DNA from 4 places in the Pseudomonas sp. LBUM1673 genome. Region 2 is predicted to be linked to each of the others. Evidence: predicted binding sites of a transcription regulator. Region 2 holds the regulator's gene; each other region holds the start of a gene.

Region 1 (4,803 bases), 1.7 Mb from region 2:
GATCGGCTGGTGCATCTGCGTATGCTCGACCAGCACGGCAAGGCCTGTGACATGGCGTTCGAAGCCCGCCTGGGGATCGATGACTTTCTCGTACGCAGGGCTTGTACGCTGTCCGGATTGGGTTTCACCGTGTTGCCAATGATGTATTGCGAGCAGGAGCTGGAAAACGGCTCGCTGGTGCAACTGTTGCCCGACTGGTCATTGCCGGGCGGCTGGCTGCAAGCCGTCTACCCTCATCGACGCGGGGTGATGCCGGCCGTGCGCGCCTGGATCGACCATTTGATCGAATCATTCAATGCTTGTGGGGACAGACTGTTATGAAAGCGGGATTAATTAGCGAAGAGGACGTCGCGCAATACTGCCTGGCGCTGCCCGGTGCGCGGGAGGACTACAAGTGGGGTGGCGTGCGGGTGTTTTCGATTGCCGGGAACAAGATGTTCGCCTTGCAGAACCTGCGGGGACAGTCCCTGGCCTTCAAGGTCGACAAGGACCTGTTCCTGGGCCATTGCGACCGGCCGGGCATTCACCCGGCGCCGTATCTGGCCCGGGCTCAGTGGATCATCATGGAAACGCCCTACCCGCTGGGCGCCGAAGAGCTGCAAGGCTTGTTGCAACGTTCCCACCAATTGGTGGTGAGCAAGTTGCCCAAGCGCACGCAGGTCGGCTTGCTGCTTTAAAGTGCTTTAAAACAACGCAAACAGGTTAGCGCCCAGAAACAGCTGGTCGATCCAGAACACTTGATGCATCAGCACGATGAGCCAGAACACCAACTGAAACGAAACCTTGCGGGTCTTGTGCCGAAACACTTGCTGGGCCAGCAAGGCGCCCGGCCAACCACCCGCCAGTTCCACCGCGTGCAGAACGTTTTCCGGCGTGCGCCAGCTGTCGGTGCGGGCCTTGTGCTTGTCGCTCCAGTACAGGAAAAACGCCAGCACGCTGACGATGCCGTACGCCGCCAGGGGAATTACCGACACCCCGCGCAGCCACAGCGACACCGAGCCAAACAATGGCACTGCGCACAGCACAGCGAACACCAGCAGTTTCAGCCGTGGGTTCTGAATCGCGCGCCCGGGGTTGTTGCGTGCGGCGGAGCCATTCATTGCTTGACCGCTGTCCAGTCGACCCAGCCGAATTGCCAAGTGGCCAGGATCACCAGACCGAACGCAATGCGATACCAGGCGAACACTGCATAGCTGTGGCTGGCAATAAAGATGAGCAAGCCGCGAACGGCGATCATTGCAAAGATAAAGGCGGTGACGAAACCAATGGCAAACACCGGAAAATCAGCCGGCACAAACAGATTGCGGTATTTGTAGCCGGAGTACACCGCCGCACCGACCATGGTCGGCATGGCGAGGAAGAACGAGAACTCGGTGGCTGTCTTGCGCGACAACCCGAACAGCAAACCACCAATGATCGTCGAGCCGGAACGCGAAGTCCCGGGGATCATCGCCAGGCATTGGGCGAAGCCGACTTTCAGGGCGTCTTTCCAAGTGATGTCATCGACGCTTTCAGCATGCACTTCATGCTGACGGCGTTCGGCCCACAACATGACGATCCCGCCCACGACCAGTGCAGTGGCCACGGTAATCGGGTTGAACAGGTACTCGTGAATCAAATCGGCGAAAATCACCCCCAATACCACAGCCGGCAGGAAGGCAATCAGCAGGTTCGCGGTAAAGCGTCGAGCGCTGGGTTGCGTCGGCAAACCGATAACCACGTCAAAGATCTTGCGGCGAAACGCCCAGACCACCGCCAGGATCGCCCCGAGCTGGATGATGATATTGAAGGCCATGGCCCGCTCGCCCCCAAAGTTGAGCAAGTCCGCCACAATGATCTGGTGCCCGGTACTGGAAATGGGCAAGAACTCGGTCAGCCCTTCTACAACCCCTAAAATCAATGCCTGAAAGGCGGTCCAAAGATCCATCAATCCCCCAAGAAGCGATGCCCCCAGGCATGCTCCGTTAATAATGTTTAGAGCGCTAACCGCGATCGGCGTCAGCGCAAGCCCCACACGCACAAGATCCCTACAAAACCGTAAAAATTCCGTGAACTTTCAACTTGGGCTCAGGTTTTTCCGTGCGGGGCCGAAATCCTATCAGACACGCCTCATTTACGCTGCCGCGTAATAGGACCTGAGTCGCATAGGCCCGATCGGCAAAGTGTGGTTGGATGCTGGCGATCGTTTATAACAAGAACAAGAAAACGGAGTAAAAGCGTTATGAACAGCTTGCGCAGTGTGTCGATCAGCCGACGCTTGTGGCTCATCTTGATCGTGGCCGTGGTGATGCTATTGACGTTGGGTGTGTTGATGCTCAAGCAGATTCACGACGACCTCTATGAGGCCAAGGCTGAAAAGACCCAACACGTGGTGCAGACCGCCAGTGGCATCCTGACCTACTACCACAGCCTGGAAACCGCCGGCACCCTTACCCGCGATGCAGCGCAAAAGCAGGCACTCACTGCCGTGCGCGGATTGCGCTACAGCCAGAATGACTATTTCTGGATCAACGATCTGACGCCCGTCATGGTCATGCACCCGACCAATCCGAAACTGGAAGGCCAGAACCTCTCGACGATCCGCGACCCGGACGGTTTCGCGCTGTTCAACGAGATGGTCGCCATCGCCAAGGCCAAGGGTGCCGGCATGGTCGACTACCGCTGGCCGAAACCGGGCGCCAGCGCGCCGGTGGAAAAAACCTCCTACGTCAAACTGTTCGAGCCCTGGGGTTGGGTGATCGGCTCGGGCGTGTACATCGATGACATGCAGGCCGAGTTTTATGCGCAGGTCTGGAAAGCGTCTTTCGTGGGTCTGGTGATTGCCCTGATCATGGCGCTGCTGGTGATCATGATTGCCCGCAGCATCGTGCGCCCGCTGCAGGAAGCCGTGAACGCCATGGCCAATATCGCCAGCGGTGAAAGCGACCTGACCCGCAGCCTCGATACCCATGGCCAGGACGAAGTCACGCAACTGGCCCGGCACTTCAACGCCTTTACCGCCAAACTGCGCCTGGTGATCAGTCAGTTGCAAGTGTCCGCCGGCGCACTGGGCCAGTCTTCCAGCGAACTGGGCAACGATGCCGCGCAGGCTCAGCAACGCAGCCAGCAGCAATCTCAACAAATGGAACTGGTGGCGACCGCGATCAACGAAGTGACCTACGGCGTGCAAGATGTGGCCAAAAACGCCGAGCACGCGGCCAGCGAAATGCGCAATGCCGAGTCTGAGGCGCAACAGGGGCAGGTCAACATCGACGGCAGCCTGCAGCAGATCGACAAGCTGTCGTCGACCATCGATCAAGCCGTCGAAGTGATTCGCACGCTGGCCGCTGAAAGCACGCAAATCGGCAGCGTTCTGGAAGTGATCCGCTCCATCGCCGAGCAAACCAACTTGCTGGCCCTCAACGCCGCCATCGAAGCCGCCCGGGCCGGCGAGCAAGGACGAGGGTTTGCGGTGGTCGCCGATGAAGTGCGCCTGCTGGCCCAGCGCACCCAGAAGTCCACGGCGGAAATCCAGTCGATGATCGAACGCCTGCAAAGTCATTCCGAAGCGGCGGTCAAAGTAATTAGCGACAGCAGCCGTGCGTCGCAACTGACCATCGAGCAGGCCGGCCTGGCCGGTGCCAGCCTGAATGCCATCGGCCAGGCCTTGCGCAACCTCAACGGGCTGAACGCATCGATTGCCAGTGCGACCTTGCAGCAGGCCCATGTGGTGGAAGACATCAATCAGAACGTCACCCAGGCAGCCGGGTTGTCCCACAGCACGGCACTGGCGGCCGAACAGTCGAGCGTAGCCAGTGCTCACCTCAAGGAACTGAGCGAACAGTTGAACGGGTTGCTCAAGCAGTTTCGGGTGTAACTCAAGCGAGTGAACCGCTTTTCGTAGGAGCCAAGCTTGCCGGCGAAGGCGCTCTTAAGGACGCCTTCGCCGGCAAGCCTGGCTCCTACATGTCCGATTTACCCCAATGCCACAACAAGCCCATTCCCCACAATCCGGGTACAATTCGCCCCCCTCATTTCTACGACACCAAGGAGCCTCCATGTCCGGGCTTGAACTGTTTGCCGCCGCACTCGGTGTAATTGCCGTCTGGTTGACGGTCAAACAGAACCCCTGGTGCTGGCCGATCGGCCTGGTCATGGTGCTGCTATATAGCTGGATCTTTTTTGAGGTGAAGCTGTACTCGGACATGCTGCTGCAGGTCGTCTACGCCGCCTTGCAGCTGTATGGCTGGTGGCAGTGGACCCAAGGCGGGCATGCGCATCAGGGACGCCAGGTCAGCCGGCTCGACAGTCGATCGGTGGCGCTCAGCCTGGCCATCGGCGCCCTCGGCAGTCTGCTGCTGGGCGCTGCCATGGCGAACTGGACCGATGCCGCCCAACCCTGGCTCGACGCCGCGCTGACCGGCTTCAGCCTGGTGGCGCAATTGTGGATGGCACAAAAACGCGTGCAGTGCTGGCCGCTGTGGATCGTCCTGGACTGCATTTTCGTCGGCCTGTTCCTGTACAAGGGGATGTATCTGACTGCTGCCCTGTATGGCCTGTTCACCCTGCTGGCCATTCAAGGCTGGCGCACATGGCGCAGCGATCCGCTGCTGTGCCCATGAAGGTGTTGGTGCTGGCAGGGCCGGAATCCAGCGGCAAAAGCTGGCTTTCGAGCGAGATTCACGGCAATTTTGGAGGCATATTGGTCGGCGAGTACGTTCGGCATTTCATCGAAAGTGAAGCCCGCGAAACCCTCTACGAGGACATTACATCCATCGCACAGGGCCAGCTGACTTGGGAAGATGAAGCACGCGCCAAACAGCC
Region 2 (4,803 bases):
AAAAACCTAAAAAACCTAAAATGCTAAAACTCTAAAATCCTAGGCTGGATAACAAATCGTCCACATCGTCCTGACCGGACACAACGTCTTCTCTTTTATCGGCATGAATCTGCGGACCTTCACCCTGCGAGAGATGTTTTTGCGGATCTTTTTCAGCCAGCATCGCTTCATGGTCATGTTCGATACCCGCAAAGCGGTCTACCTGGCTTGCCATGAGCACGAGTTTGAGCAGGTTGCTTTCAACTTCGGTGACCAGTTGGGTCACGCGTTTGATCACCTGACCGGTGAGGTCCTGGTAATCCTGGGCCAGCAGAATGTCGTTGAGGTTGCTCGACACGACGCGGTTGTCTTCGCTGCTGCGTGTCAGGAAACCGTCGACCCGCCGGGCCAGTTCGCGGAACTCTTCAGCCCCGACTTCGCGACGCATGAACCGTCCCCAATCCGTGCTCAGCGCCTGAGCTTCGTCGCTCAGGCTGTTGATCAGCGGCGTGGCGTTTTCCACCAGGTCCATGGTGCGATTGGCCGCGGCCTCGGTCAGCTTGACCACATAGGACAGGCGCTCGGTGGCATCCGTGATCTGAGACACTTCCTCGGCTTGCGGCATGTGCGGGTCAATCTGGAAATTGACGATCGCGCTATGCAGCTCGCGGGTGAGCTTGCCCACTTCCTGGTACAGGCCACGGTCACGGGTCTGGTTGAGCTCATGGATCAGTTGCACAGCGTCGCCGAACCTGCCTTTTTCAAGGCTTTCGACCAGTTCGACCGCGTGTTTTTTCAGGGTCGACTCAAAATCGCCCTGTGAAGATTCGATATGCTCCATAGCTCCCCCGTGGCGCAGTTTCTCAACCGATGCGTTCGAAAATCTTCTCGATTTTTTCTTTCAACGCCTGGGCCGTGAAGGGTTTGACCACATAGCCGTTAACACCGGCCTGGGCCGCTTCGATGATCTGCTCGCGCTTGGCTTCAGCGGTCACCATCAGCACCGGCAGGTGCTTGAGCCTTTCATCGGCGCGTACCGCACGAAGCAGGTCGATGCCGGTCATACCGGGCATGTTCCAGTCGGTGACCAGAAAATCGAAGTTACCGCTTTGCAGCATCGGCAACCCGGTCAGCCCGTCATCAGCCTCGGCGGTGTTGGTGAACCCAAGGTCACGCAACAGGTTTTTTATGATCCGCCGCATCGTTGAGAAGTCATCAACGATGAGGATTTTCATGTTCTTGTCCAATTCGACCTCCAAGCAGTCTTAAACGCGCCCAGCACCTGGACGCGCCATTTCAATCAATCCGGCAAAGCACTCAATGACTGTCTGGAGCACAACAGATCGAGACCGGCGCAGTTCAACACCACACCCGCTCCATTCGCAGTGTCCCCACACTGCCTTCAGCGCGCTCGCCACTCCCCCAAACGCCCCCGCAAACGGGCCGCGCACTGGCTGTGTAACTGGCTGACCCGCGATTCGCTGACCCCCAGGACCTCACCGATTTCCTTGAGATTCAACTCTTCGTCGTAGTACAGCGCCAACACCAGTCGCTCACGCTCCGGCAAATTGGCAATCGCATCCGCCAGCGCTGCCTGGAAGCGTTCATCTTCCAGATCGCGTGACGGCTCGAGATGAGCACTCGCGCCATCCTCATGCAGCCCTTCGTGTTCGCCGTCCTGCAACAGATCGTCGAAACTGAATAACCGGCTGCCCAGGGTGTCGTTCAAAATCCCGTAATAATCGTCGAGACTCAATTGGAGTTCGGCCGCAACCTCGTGATCTTTAGCGTCACGGCCGGTTTTAGCTTCAATCGAGCGAATCGCGTCGCTGACCATGCGGGTATTGCGGTGGACCGAACGTGGCGCCCAGTCCCCCTTGCGCACTTCATCGAGCATTGCGCCGCGGATTCGTATGCCCGCGTACGTCTCGAAACTCGCGCCTTTGCTGGCGTCGTATTTGGTCGACACTTCAAGCAGGCCGATCATCCCGGCCTGGATCAGGTCTTCGACCTGGACACTGGCCGGCAAACGCGCCAGCAAATGGTAGGCAATACGTTTGACCAGTGGCGCGTAACGCTCGATCAGCTCGTACTGCGCGTCACGTGCCGACTTCTTGTAGAGGTTGTAGCCACTGGCTGTCATAGGACGGGTCCTGCGGTTTGTTGCACGAGGCGCTCGACGAAAAATTCCAGGTGCCCACGTGGATTGGCAGGCAGCGGCCAGGTATCGACCTTCTGCGCAATGGCCTTGAACGCCAGGGCGCACTTGGAACGCGGAAAGGCTTCGTAGACGGCACGCTGCTTCTGCACGGCCTTGCGCACGCATTCGTCGTAAGGCACCGCGCCGACATATTGTAAGGCGACGTCGAGAAAACGATCCGTGACCTTGGTCAACTTGGCGAACAGGTTGCGGCCTTCCTGCGGGCTCTGCGCCATGTTGGCCAGGACGCGGAAACGGTTCATGCCGTAGTCGCGGTTCAGCAGTTTGATCAGCGCGTAGGCGTCGGTGATCGAGGTCGGCTCGTCGCATACCACCAGCAAGACTTCTTGCGCTGCGCGCACGAAGCTGACCACCGAGTCACCAATGCCCGCAGCGGTGTCGATCACCAATACGTCGAGGTTGTCGCCGATATCGCTGAAGGCCTGGATCAGGCCGGCATGCTGGGCCGGGCTCAGATGAACCATGCTCTGGGTGCCGGATGCGGCCGGGACGATGCGAATACCGCCAGGCCCCTGCAACAGCACGTCGCGCAGCTCACAGCGGCCTTCGATCACGTCGGCCAGGGTGCGCTTGGGTGTCAGTCCCAGCAGGACGTCGACGTTCGCCAGCCCCAGATCGGCATCCAGCAGCATGACTCGCCGGCCGAGCTCAGCTAAAGCCAGGGACAAGTTCACTGACACGTTAGTCTTCCCGACGCCACCTTTGCCGCCGGTCACCGCGATCACCTGTACGGGATGCATGCTGCCCATGTTATTTTCTTTACCTTGTCTTACTTAGACGGAGGCCACATTACTGGCTGCGCGTTCATCAACAGAACAATGCATGGCAGACCATCGATGTAGGTACAAAAACTGTTCATTAATACCTCAGCCAACCCGCTTGGTCGGGCTGTGGTAAAGGTCAGCGAACATATCAGCCATGGCTTCTTCGCTGGGTTCTTCCTGCATTTGCACGCTGACGGCGCGGCTAACCAACTGATGACGACGCGGTAGATGCAAATCATCCGGAATCCGCGGGCCATCGGTCAGATAAGCCACCGGCAACTCATGACTGATAGCCAGGCTCAACACCTCGCCCAGACTTGCCGTTTCATCCAGTTTAGTCAGGATGCAGCCGGCAAGGCCGCAACGTTTGTAACTGTGATAAGCGGCGGTTAGAACCTGTTTCTGGCTGGTGGTTGCCAAGACCAGATAATTTTTTGATTTGATGCCCCGTCCAGCCAGACTTTCGAGTTGCATGCGCAGTGCCGGGTCGCTGGCCTGCAGGCCGGCGGTATCGATCAGCACCACGCGTTTGCGCAGCATGGGCTCCAGCGCCTGCCCCAGCGATTGGCCCGGGTCGACGTGGGTAACTGGCACGTTGAGGATCCGGCCCAAGGTCTTGAGCTGTTCCTGGGCACCAATGCGATAGCTGTCCATGCTCACCAGCGCGATGTTCTGTGCGCCGTACTTGAGCACGTAACGGGCCGCGAGCTTGGCCAGCGTGGTGGTCTTGCCCATGCCGGCCGGGCCGACCATGGCAATCACGCCGCCCTCTTCCAGTGGCTCGACTTCCGGGGTGGCGATCATCCGCGCCAGGTGCGCGAGCAACATGCGCCAGGCCTGACGGGGCTCTTCAATGTCGGTAATCAGCGCCAGCAGATCCCGCGACAACGGGCCGGACAGGCCGATGCGTTGCAGGCGACGCCAGAGGTTGGCTTGGGCCGGACGGCTGCCTTGCAGCTGATTCCAGGCCAGCGAGCCCAGTTGTACTTCCATCAGTTCACGCAGGCTGTTGAGTTCGAAACGCATCGAATCGAATGCACGCGGGTCGACGCCACCGGAGGCTGGCGCAGGGGCCGGCGCTGCACGACGAGGTTCGGCGTAGGTCGGTTCGATCAGCGGCTCGGCGGCGGTCAACGGCAGGCCAGCGAACAACTGGCGATTGGTGGTCTTGTCGCTCTCGCCATCGCCACGCAGGCTCAGTTCGGCCTGGGCGGTGACGATCCGCGACTGGGTCTTGCGCAGCTCGTCCTCGAGTTCCATGTTCGGAACACGCGGGGCCAGCGCCGACAGCTTGTAATCCAGGGCAGCCGTCAGCTCGACACCGCCAGCAATCCGGCGATTGCCAATGATGGCGGCATCAGCGCCCAGCTCATCACGAACCAGTTTCATGGCCTGACGCATATCGGCGGCGAAAAAACGCTTAACTTGCATAAACCACTACCTCAGCCGTTGGGCCCTACTGTCGCAACGATGGTCACTTGCTTGTTGTCAGGAATTTCCTGGTAAGCCAACACATGCAAACCCGGGACTGCCAGTCGGCCAAATCGCGACAGCATCGCGCGAACCGGACCGGCCACCAGCAGAATCACCGGTTGACCTTGCATTTCCTGACGCTGCGCCGCTTCGATCAATGAGCGTTGCAGTTTCTCTGCCATGCTTGGCTCCAACAGAACACCCTCTTCCGAGCCTTGTCCTGCCTTCTGAAGACTATTGAGCAATATTTGTTCCAACCTTGGCTCCAAGGTGATGACAGGCAGCTCCGACTCAGTCCCTACAATGCTTTGCACGATTGCACGGGATACGCCGACGCGCACCGCGGCCACCAAAGCGGCAGTATCT
Region 3 (4,803 bases), 2.0 Mb from region 2:
TCGTTTCTCGAGGTCAACACGCGCTTGCAAGTCGAGCACCCGGTGACCGAAGAAACCACCGGCGTCGACCTGGTGATTGAACAGCTACGCATCGCCGACGGTTTCCCGTTGTCGTTCAGCGAAACGCCGACTCCGCGCGGCCACAGCTTTGAATTTCGCATCAACGCCGAAGACGCGGGCAAGGGCTTTTTGCCGACCCCCGGACAAATCACCGAGTTCCAGCCACCCTCTGGCCCGGGCGTGCGCCTGGACAGCGGCGTGACCAGTGGTTCAAGCGTGCCCAGCACCTTCGATTCGATGATGGCCAAGCTGATCGTCAGCGGCGCCACCCGCGAACAGGCTATCGCCCGCGCCCGCCGCGCTCTGGCTGAATTCAACATCGAGGGCATCGCCTCGGTGCTGCCCTTCCACCGTGCCGTGATGGACCATGCCGACTTCACCGGAGCTGACCGATTCGCCGTGCACACCCGCTGGATCGAAACAGACTTCGCCGAACAAATCACCATCGCTCCGCGCAGCGCCGTGTCGGCCGACCCTGAGGTGCTGCGCACGTTCGTCGAGATCGACGGCAAGCGCCATGAACTGGGCCTGCCTGCCGCGCTGTTGCGGGGCGTCAGCCTGAGTGCAGCGGGCCCCGCCAGCGAAAACATGGCCCCCATCGAGGTCGCTGATCCACAGGCGGTACTGACCCCCGTGGCGGGGAATCTGCATACCTGGGTCGTCGGGGACGGCGAATCGGTGAGCACCGGGCAAGTGATCGCGGTGGTAGAAGCGATGAAAATGGAAACATCGATCCTGGCCCCCTGTGCGGGCGAAGTTCATATTGCCAAACAGGCAGGTGCCTACTTCGAAGCCGGTTCCATGATCGGCCGTATCAAAACAGCTAATTGATTTAAACGCTTTTCTTTTCGCAGACGGTACGCGCAACGGGCTAATAACCCGGTTGCCGCGTGCTGCCCGCAGAAATCTGTAGATGTAAATTTACACTCAAAATAACGATAAAACTCAACCAATAAATCTGCCGTTATCTGGAGCATAAAGAGCATGTTGATCAAAAAGACTTTCGCTATTGCGGGTACTTGCGCGTTGGTTTTCCCATTCACGGCATCTGCAGATTTTATTGCCGACAGCAAGGCTAGCGTGGAACTGCGCAACTTCTACTTCAACCGTGACTTTCGTAACGGGCCGCCCACCGCCGAGCGTGATGCAGCCGCAGAGTGGGCGCAGGGCGCCATGTTGCGATTCGAGTCGGGTTATACCACAGGGACTCTGGGCCTGGGCGTCGACGCCGTCGGCATGCTCGGCCTCAAGCTTGATGGCGGCGATGGCTCTGGTGGTACGGGCCTGTTGCCAGCTGACCTGAGTTCAAAGAACGGCCGCGGTTCACAGGACGAGTATTCAAAACTTGAGCTGACGGCCAAGGCCAAGGTGTCGGAAACCGTTCTAAAGGTGGGCTCACTCGCCTTCCGTACACCCGTAGTCTCGAGTAATGACTCGCGCCTGTTGCCGGCCACTTTCGAAGGCGCACTGCTGAGCTCAAAGGACATCGATAAGTTAGTGTTGCAAGGCGGCAAACTGGAGCAAATCAAGTTCAACAGCTCCTCAAACTATGAGGACTTCACGGGCAACCGCATCGGCGGCGTCAGCGATGACTTTCGCTTTGCCGGCGGCACCTACAGTTTCAACAAGGCCCTGAGCACCAGCCTGTACTACGGCAACCTGGAAAACGTCTATCGGCAGTTCTTTGGCGGCGTGGTCTACGAGATCCCCCTCGCCGCGCAACAGTCGCTGAAGTTCGACCTGCGCTATTCGAAAAGCACCGACGACGGCAACTTCCGCCCACTCGATAACCGGGCGGCGAACGGCCTGGTGTCCTACACCCTGGGCTCCAACGTATTCACCGCTGCCTATCAGCGCATGAGCGGTGACGACCCCTTCCCGTACATTGCCAATAGCGACCCCTACCTGGTCAACTTCGTCCAGATCAATGACTTTGCCAACACTCAGGAACGCTCCTGGCAGCTGCGCTATGACTATAACTTCGCCGCGCTGGGCATCCCTGGGCTGACGTTCATGAGTCGTTATGTCCAGGGTGACAACGCGTTAGTCGCCGGCAGCAACACCGGTAAAGAGTGGGAGCGCGACACCGACATTGGTTATGTCATACAGACGGGTTCGCTGAAAAATCTCGGCCTGAAAGTCAGAAACGCAACCGTCAGGTCAAACTTTGGTAATGATCTGGATGAAACCCGCCTGATCCTTAGTTACACCTTGGCATTGTGGTAACAGCGAAACGCTCAGGTAACTTTCAGCCATAACCTGTATTTGGCCCTTTAAAACTTTATCAATCAATAACGCAAGGCAAGGTGTTTCGTACGCCTTGAAGTTAGCTGCAGCAGGGACTTTTTTATCCTGACCCCATATTTTGGCAGGCGCTGCAAAGCAAACTTCGGACAATTAATAGCTCCGGTTTATACAAGGCGGCAATTGCGCTCTTAAATAACAAGGCCCCGGGGCTGATAACCCAGCCCCGGAATCCCTCAGCCGCAACCGTGATACATGGTTTACCGATTTATACCTGGAGAATGAGCGATGGGACATCTCAAATTTAATCAGAAGATATTGCTGATCGCCTCCTTGGTGATCATGGCGGTGTTTTGCGCGTTTTCCGTGTTGAATGACTTTCGCCTTCGTGAAGACAGTTCGCAGAAAATCGAACAAAACACACGCGCCCTCGCCGCCTCCATGGCACATGACATCCAGAGCTGGCTGGACGGCCGGCTGATTTTAATGAAGAGCGTCGCCGAATTTATCGGGCAGAACCCTACGGCAGAAAACGTCCTGGCCAAGTTACAAAACCAAGTGCTTATGGAGCAGTTCATTGCCACGTATGCCGGCACCCGTGACGGCAAATTTCAGATCTATCCGCCACGGGAAATGCCTGCGGACTACGACGCCCGACAGCGCCAGTGGTACAAGGACGCCATCGCCAACGGTGCGGCGATGACCGAGCCCTACGTGGGCGCGGGGATCGATTACAGGATCATCACCCAGGCAGTCGTTATCCCTTCCGGGCAGCAAACACTCGGGGTTCTGGGCGCCAGTCTGAAAATCGAGACGATCTCGCAAACACTCAATGCCCAGGCGTTCGATGGCAACGGCTACGCCTTTCTGGTGAGCAAGGAGGGCAAGATACTGGTTCACCCTGACCAGGCGCTGATTGGTAAAACCCTGGCCGATCTGTTTCCGGGCAACACCTTGATGCTGAACGATCGGCTGGTCGAAGCCGCGTCGGTTGATGGCATGAAATTCACCCTGTTCTCTGCGGTCAAGGGCCTGCCCTCGCAGGATTGGTACATCGGTATCGTCCTCGACAAACAAGCGGCCCTGGCCAGTGTCTCCGCGTTCCGCAATTCCGCGATCATCGCGACGATTGTTGCCGGCCTGGCCACGTTGCTGCTGCTCGGGCTGCTGATTCGCGTGCTGATGAGGCCCCTGCATTCGATCAGCCACGCGATGGAAGATATTGCCCAGGGCGACGGCGATTTGACCCGTAGATTGTCGATCTTGTCGAAGGACGAATTCGGGCAACTGGCCATTAGCTTCAATCGCTTCGGCGATCGGATCCACGCCTCTATCACCGAGGTATCGTCGACGACGAATGCTTTGGGTGAAGCCACGCGCCGGGTGCTATCGGCGTCCAATTCCTCGGTGGAGAAATCGGAACACCAATCGGGTTACACCACCAGTGTGGCTGCCGCGATCGAAGAGCTGGGCGCGGCGGCGCAGGAGATCGCTTCAAGCGCCTCGGCAGCGTCCAAAGGTGCTTCCAGCGCCAGGTTACAGATCGAGTCGACCTGCGACCTGGTGGAGAATACGGTCACGGCCATGAGCCGCCTGCAGGAAAATATCGAACTGACCCGCTCGCAGATCGAAGACCTCAACGCCAAAACCGTCAACATCGGAAAAGTCCTGGAGGTCATTTCGACTATTTCCGGAAAGACCAATCTGCTGGCCCTGAATGCGGCTATCGAGGCGGCCAGAGCCGGAGAGGCGGGACGCGGCTTTGCCGTCGTGGCGGACGAAGTCAGAAGCCTTGCCCATCATACCCAGAACGCCACCGAAGAAATTCGCCAGGTAATCGAAGCGTTACAGGCCGGCGCCACCCAGGCTTCCCGAACCATGCTTCACAGCAATGAAATCGGCAGCCAAAGCGTGCTCGTCGCGAAACAGGCTGGGGCCAGCCTTGTAAAAGTAGTCTCAAGGATCGGTGAGATTGATGAGATGTGCCTTACAGTCGCTGCCGCGACTGAAGAGCAAACAACAGCCGTCGATCAACTGACCAAGGATGTGCATGAGATCAGCCAGTTGAATCGCCAGACCACTGACAATCTTAGCGCTACCCTCAGAGCCTGTGCAGAGTTGGATTCCGAAGCTGGGCGACTCAGAAATGTGGTCGATACTTTCAAGTTGTAGGCGTATTAGTTAAAAGCGAACAATCTGTGCTGGCCCCGGCCTGATTTGATCGCCAGAGTGGTGGGACTCACTTCCGCCACTTTTCACCAAGGCCATGGCCTGCCTGAGTAAGTAAAACTTCGAATCCTGACAACGGGACTCACTGTCAGCCCATGGTTAGGTAACTGTCCCATCATGCTGTGTGATCCGCGCCAGCCAATGCAGAGATTTTGCCGCAGACCAGACTAGGTCTACCGTCAGGAACTGCCACAGGCTTCATCGGCTACCTCGCTATTGAGGCACATCAAGCCACTGCGCGGTCTTTCACCGTTTAAATCTCTGCCAACC
Region 4 (4,803 bases), 140 kb from region 2:
GCTCTACGCCTTCTTCAGCTTCTTCGCCCTGGTGCTGGTGTGGCGAATCCGTCCGAAGGCGGTCACCAACCTGCATCAGGTGGACGATGCTCCGCTGCATCACGTGGCCATGCCGGACAGTATGTCGAATTCGCCACTGGTCGCTTGCCTTGATCCGCGAGTCGATGAGCAGGTAGTGCAGGATCAGATGCAAAATCCGATCAACCCTGAACCTGAGCCCGAATCAGTGCCTGAAACGGATCCGGAGCCAGAAGACCCTGACGCGGGTCGTGAGCAAAGCTTTACCGAAGCGAGGCCTTGATCAAGGCATAAAAAAACGGGCAGTCACCGCAAGGGACTGCCCGTTTTTTATAAGAGCGGTGTATCAGAAGTCGTCTTTATCGAAGCGCCGCGCTTCGCGCTGAAGCTGATAGACGAACCGCTCGACCTGCCGCTGCACCAAACCGCTCATGTTGTGAAAACGCACGCCGGCAAAGGTGGTGTTGATCTTTTCTTCGAAATGCAGGTAACGCAACTCCACCGGTGCCGTCATGCTGCCGAAGGGCAGGGCGGCGACGAAACGGTCGTAGACCTGGCCCAGTTGCAGCCGGGCGGTGATGTCGCCTTCGAAGCGCAATTTGCCGCCAGTAGCGGAGATGTCCAGCAGCTTGCCGCTGACGGGCGACTTGAGTTTGTCACCCCCCAGTTCGACATTGACCAGTTGGGCCAGCTTCAGCGCGGCGCGGAAAGCATTGCGGCGCTGATGGTAAACCACCTCATCAGGCAGAGCGCCACGGTAGCAGCGGCCATCGCCGGACTCGTCGATCGTCAGCGGGCCATTGCTTTCCCAGGCGATGCGTACGCCTTCGTGGAAGCCTTCGACCTTGAACGGTTCGCCGGCCAGCAGAAAGCGTTCGCCGTCGCGGGGGATCATTTCGTCCAGGGCGATCATGTTGCTGTCACGGTCGACGTCCACCAGATAACTCTGGAAGCGCTGGCTGCGTTCGTGGAACGTGATGATCAGCGGGTCATGGCTGTCTTGCAGCTGACGCAGATTGCCGGAGATTTCCAGGGGTGTGGTGAGCACCTTGGGTGGCTGCGGAGCATCTTCCGCGCTTAAGGCATTGAACACGGGGCATCAATCTCCAGACAAATATGACTACTGGCCAGCATTCTGCCAGCATGTTTCGCGTCTTGATAGAGCGTGCTCATTGAAAGGCTCAAGCCTGACTGAGCGGGCGTGGTTTTGCGAGCCTGGAGGTTGAACCGCGGGCATCGTAGAGCGCTGGCGGCTCGCCGCCGGTGAGGATTTTCAGCTGGTTGGCCGTGGCGGCCTGCTGCACCAGAATCGACTGGCCATTGTTGGCATTGGCGGCCTGGCACTGGGCCAGGAGGTCGGTCAGCACATCGCTCTGCGCCAGCAACTGTTCGCCAATGCTCGAATGGCTGGCAAGTTGCTCCAAGCCTTGGCGATTGGTCGGCAGGTTGAGGCTGGTAAGGATTTCACTGCGTTTGCGACCATGCTGATCGAGCAAAATGATCAATGCCTGTTTCTGCGCCAGAATGTCTTCGAGCAGTGGCATGTCGCGACCGTGCAGCGCGAGGGACTCGGTTTGCAGCAGCTCCAGCAGGTGTTGCGCCGGGGCAAAGTCGTCGATGATCAGTTGCAGTAAATTAGTGTCGTGCATGGCTGGCCTTGGGTTTAAGCGTCCAAAAGCCTGGCGCGGGCCGTGGCCTAGCGCTGGGCTTCGAAATTGAGCAGTTTGCTGGCTACACGGTTGCTGTCGACTTTATAGCTGCCATCGGCAATCGCTGCTTTCAACTCGGCCACGCGGGCTTTGTCGACGGCAGGCTGATCGCGCAGCTTGTCAGTGACCTTCTGCAACTGTTGAGCCTCATCACTGAGGTGTACCGATTCCCCGCTTTTGGTGGTACTGGCCTGTTCGGCCGGGGTATTCAGCGGCGCGGATTGGCCGGCTTCGGCGGTTTCCTTCGCTGCGCTGGTACGTGTACTGCCCGTAAGTGACGAGGAGCTGTTTAAACGACTGAAATCGATGACCATGACAAAAAACCTCTGGGTATTTGGACGCTTGCCATGTTTTCGGCTATCCCCCGGAAAACTTTAGGCCCATTTATCAATGAGCTTGCATGCGCCAGCGCATGTCCTGCATGCGGCACAGTTTAGGGAACAGCTTCGGGCAGCGCCACTCTTCACGAACACAGAGCCCTGCATGGCCGCTCACATAAAAACCTCCACCTGGCCGGGCGCGGTGACTTGCGCCTTGATGACCCGCTGGGAGTTAAGGTTTTTCACGCGAATCTGTTCGCTCATGCCGCCATTGGACAGCGCTTCACCCGGCATACGCACACTGAGCGTACCACTGCGGGCGGTAATCACCACTTGGTCGCCCTTGCGGATCACTTCCGCCTGTTCGAGATGCACCAGGGTAATGATCTGATCGGCGACCATTGGTCGGGTAAGTTTTTGTCCGATCGCCTGATCGACGGAAGTCAGAAAGCCCTGATTTATCAGGCTGATATCGCGCTCGCGCAGGGTCACGTCCTGAGGCTCGATAATACCTGTGCGCTTGAGCGGACGAGTGGTCGTCACGATGTCGCGAAACAGCCGCACTTGAGCGGGTACGAAGACCGTCCAGGGGGAGGCGCTATCGCAGCGAACCTTGACCGTGACCCGGCCCAGAGGCCTCGCCGGGCTCTCGAGGGTGGCTGTCAATTCCTTGTCGCACATGGGCATGCGCAGACGCGGATCGAGCTGGTTGACCTCGATTTCGTAGCGTCCTTGCGTTTGACTGGTGGCCAGATAGTCTTCTACGGTGAATTCAAGAAAGCCCTGAGTGACGCCGATAAGCATGTCAGGCAAGGTAACCGCATCAGCAAGGGCAGGGCTGCCAGCGTTGAACAGGCAAACGGCCGACATCGCACAGAGTAATCTGCGGCAGGTTGATGTCAGGCGTCGGAAAAATGTCGGTTCTGTGTTCATAAGAGTTAAAAAGCAAGCGCCGTGCCGTTTAGTGAAGAATGTGCGTCGCAACACACTTAGCGTTGGTAGGTAGTAGGAGTCTGGGCATGGCTGGTGTAATGGATTCGGTGAACCAGCGCACGCAACTGGTAGGGCAGAATCGCCTTGAGCTGTTGTTGTTCCGTCTCGACGGCCAGCAGCTGTATGGGATCAACGTGTTCAAGGTTCGCGAGGTGCTGCAATGCCCCAAGCTGACCCTGATGCCCAAGTCCAGTCCTGTCGTGTGCGGTGTGGCGAATATTCGGGGGGCGACCATTCCGATTCTGGATCTGGCGATGGCGACCGGTTCCGGTCGGTTGCTGGATCAGAGCAATCCCTTCGTGATCATCACGGAGTACAACACCAAGACCCAGGGCTTCCTGGTTCGGTCGGTGGAACGCATCGTCAACATGAACTGGGAGGAGATTCATCCGCCACCCAAGGGCACGGGGCGCGATCATTACCTGACGGCTGTGACTCGGGTCGACAACCAGTTAGTCGAAATCATCGACGTCGAGAAGGTGCTGGCGGAAGTGGCGCCGACACCGGAAGCGATTTCGATTGGCGTGGTGGATGTCGAGACTCAGCACAAGGCGCTCTCTTTGCGAGTATTGACGGTCGATGACTCGTCGGTGGCGCGCAAGCAGGTGACTCGTTGCCTGCAAACGGTCGGCGTCGAAGTGGTGGCGTTGAACGACGGTCGGCAAGCGCTGGATTACCTGCGCAAGCTGGTCGACGAGGGCAAGAAGCCGGAGGAAGAGTTCCTGATGATGATCTCCGACATCGAGATGCCGGAGATGGACGGGTACACCCTGACGGCCGAGATCCGCGCCGACCCGCGCATGCAAAAGCTTCATATCATCCTGCATACTTCGTTGTCGGGTGTATTCAATCAGGCGATGGTCAAGAAGGTCGGTGCCGATGACTTCCTGGCCAAATTCCGTCCTGATGACCTGGCATCCCGGGTAGTCGACCGGATCAAAGCAGCAGATAACAGCTAGGGGCCTTCTGCCCCTGGCGGTCAACACGATTTAAGAGGCGGCATCATTGTCTACGGGTAATTTGGATTTCGAACAGTTCCGGGTATTCCTGGAAAAAGCCTGTGGCATTTTGCTCGGTGAAAACAAGCAATACCTGGTCTCGAGCCGTCTCAACAAACTGATGGAACAGCAGGGCATCAAATCCCTGGGTGAGCTGGTTCAGCGCATCCAGACCCAGCCGCGCAGCGGTTTGCGCGAGATGGTGGTGGATGCCATGACCACCAACGAAACCCTGTGGTTTCGTGACACCTATCCGTTTGAAGTCTTGAAGAACAAGGTATTGCCTGAAGCGATCAAGGCCAGCCCCGGCCAGCGCCTGCGGATCTGGTCGGCGGCGTGCTCGTCGGGGCAGGAACCCTATTCGCTGTCGATGTCCATCGATGAGTTCGAGCGGGTCAACATGGGCCAGTTGAAGATGGGCGTGCAGATCGTTGCCACCGACCTGTCCGGCACCATGCTGACCAACTGCAAGACCGGCGAGTACGACAGCCTGGCCATTGGCCGCGGTCTGTCGCCCGAGCGCCTTCAGCGTTACTTCGACCCCAAAGGGCCGGGACGCTGGGCCATCAAGGCGCCGATCAAGAGTCGGGTGGAGTTTCGTTCGTTCAACCTGCTGGACAGCTACGCGAGCCTGGGCAAGTTCGACATCGTGTTCTGCCGCAACGTACTGATCTACTTCTCCGCCGAGGTGAAGAAAGACATCCTGTTGCGCATTCACAGCACGCTGAAGCCGGGCGGTTATCTGTTTCTTGGCGCGTCCGAAGC

Evidence for each region. The regulator FliA, encoded in region 2, starts transcription of late flagellar genes. The targets are predictions, from matches to a motif close to CTAAAGTTTNNNNNNNNNNNGCCGNTAA.
Region 1: ACA044_RS14090 (methyl-accepting chemotaxis protein) is a predicted target of FliA. The motif match lies at 2,067-2,094, and genes of this name have one in related genera.
Region 3: ACA044_RS30875 (methyl-accepting chemotaxis protein) is a predicted target of FliA. The motif match lies at 2,496-2,523, and genes of this name have one in related genera.
Region 4: flgM (flagellar biosynthesis anti-sigma factor FlgM) is a predicted target of FliA. The motif match lies at 2,078-2,105, and genes of this name have one in related genera.

What each region holds. Positions count from the first base shown of each region.
Region 1 is NZ_CP166780.1:3,062,827-3,067,629, reverse strand. Features, by position in the region: gene ACA044_RS14110 (LysR substrate-binding domain-containing protein) at 1-321, shown strand, start outside; gene ACA044_RS14105 (MmcQ/YjbR family DNA-binding protein) at 318-677, shown strand; gene ACA044_RS14100 (DUF1294 domain-containing protein) at 684-1,100, opposite strand; gene ACA044_RS14095 (undecaprenyl-diphosphate phosphatase) at 1,097-1,927, opposite strand; gene ACA044_RS14090 (methyl-accepting chemotaxis protein) at 2,222-3,856, shown strand; gene pnuC (nicotinamide riboside transporter PnuC) at 4,038-4,601, shown strand; gene ACA044_RS14080 (AAA family ATPase) at 4,598-4,803, shown strand, end outside.
Region 2 is NZ_CP166780.1:4,740,543-4,745,345, forward strand. Features, by position in the region: gene ACA044_RS21930 (protein phosphatase CheZ) at 32-820, opposite strand; gene ACA044_RS21935 (chemotaxis response regulator CheY) at 843-1,214, opposite strand; gene fliA (RNA polymerase sigma factor FliA) at 1,382-2,122, opposite strand; gene fleN (flagellar synthesis regulator FleN) at 2,119-2,949, opposite strand; gene flhF (flagellar biosynthesis GTPase FlhF) at 3,067-4,395, opposite strand; gene flhA (flagellar biosynthesis protein FlhA) at 4,407-4,803, opposite strand, start outside.
Region 3 is NZ_CP166780.1:6,751,401-6,756,203, forward strand. Features, by position in the region: gene ACA044_RS30865 (acetyl/propionyl/methylcrotonyl-CoA carboxylase subunit alpha) at 1-891, shown strand, start outside; gene ACA044_RS30870 (OprD family porin) at 1,045-2,286, shown strand; gene ACA044_RS30875 (methyl-accepting chemotaxis protein) at 2,593-4,476, shown strand.
Region 4 is NZ_CP166780.1:4,877,291-4,882,093, reverse strand. Features, by position in the region: gene ACA044_RS22545 (MFS transporter) at 1-301, shown strand, start outside; gene ACA044_RS22540 (flagellar brake protein) at 365-1,111, opposite strand; gene ACA044_RS22535 (flagella synthesis protein FlgN) at 1,200-1,667, opposite strand; gene flgM (flagellar biosynthesis anti-sigma factor FlgM) at 1,715-2,041, opposite strand; gene flgA (flagellar basal body P-ring formation chaperone FlgA) at 2,219-2,980, opposite strand; gene ACA044_RS22520 (chemotaxis protein CheV) at 3,067-3,999, shown strand; gene cheR (protein-glutamate O-methyltransferase CheR) at 4,046-4,803, shown strand, end outside.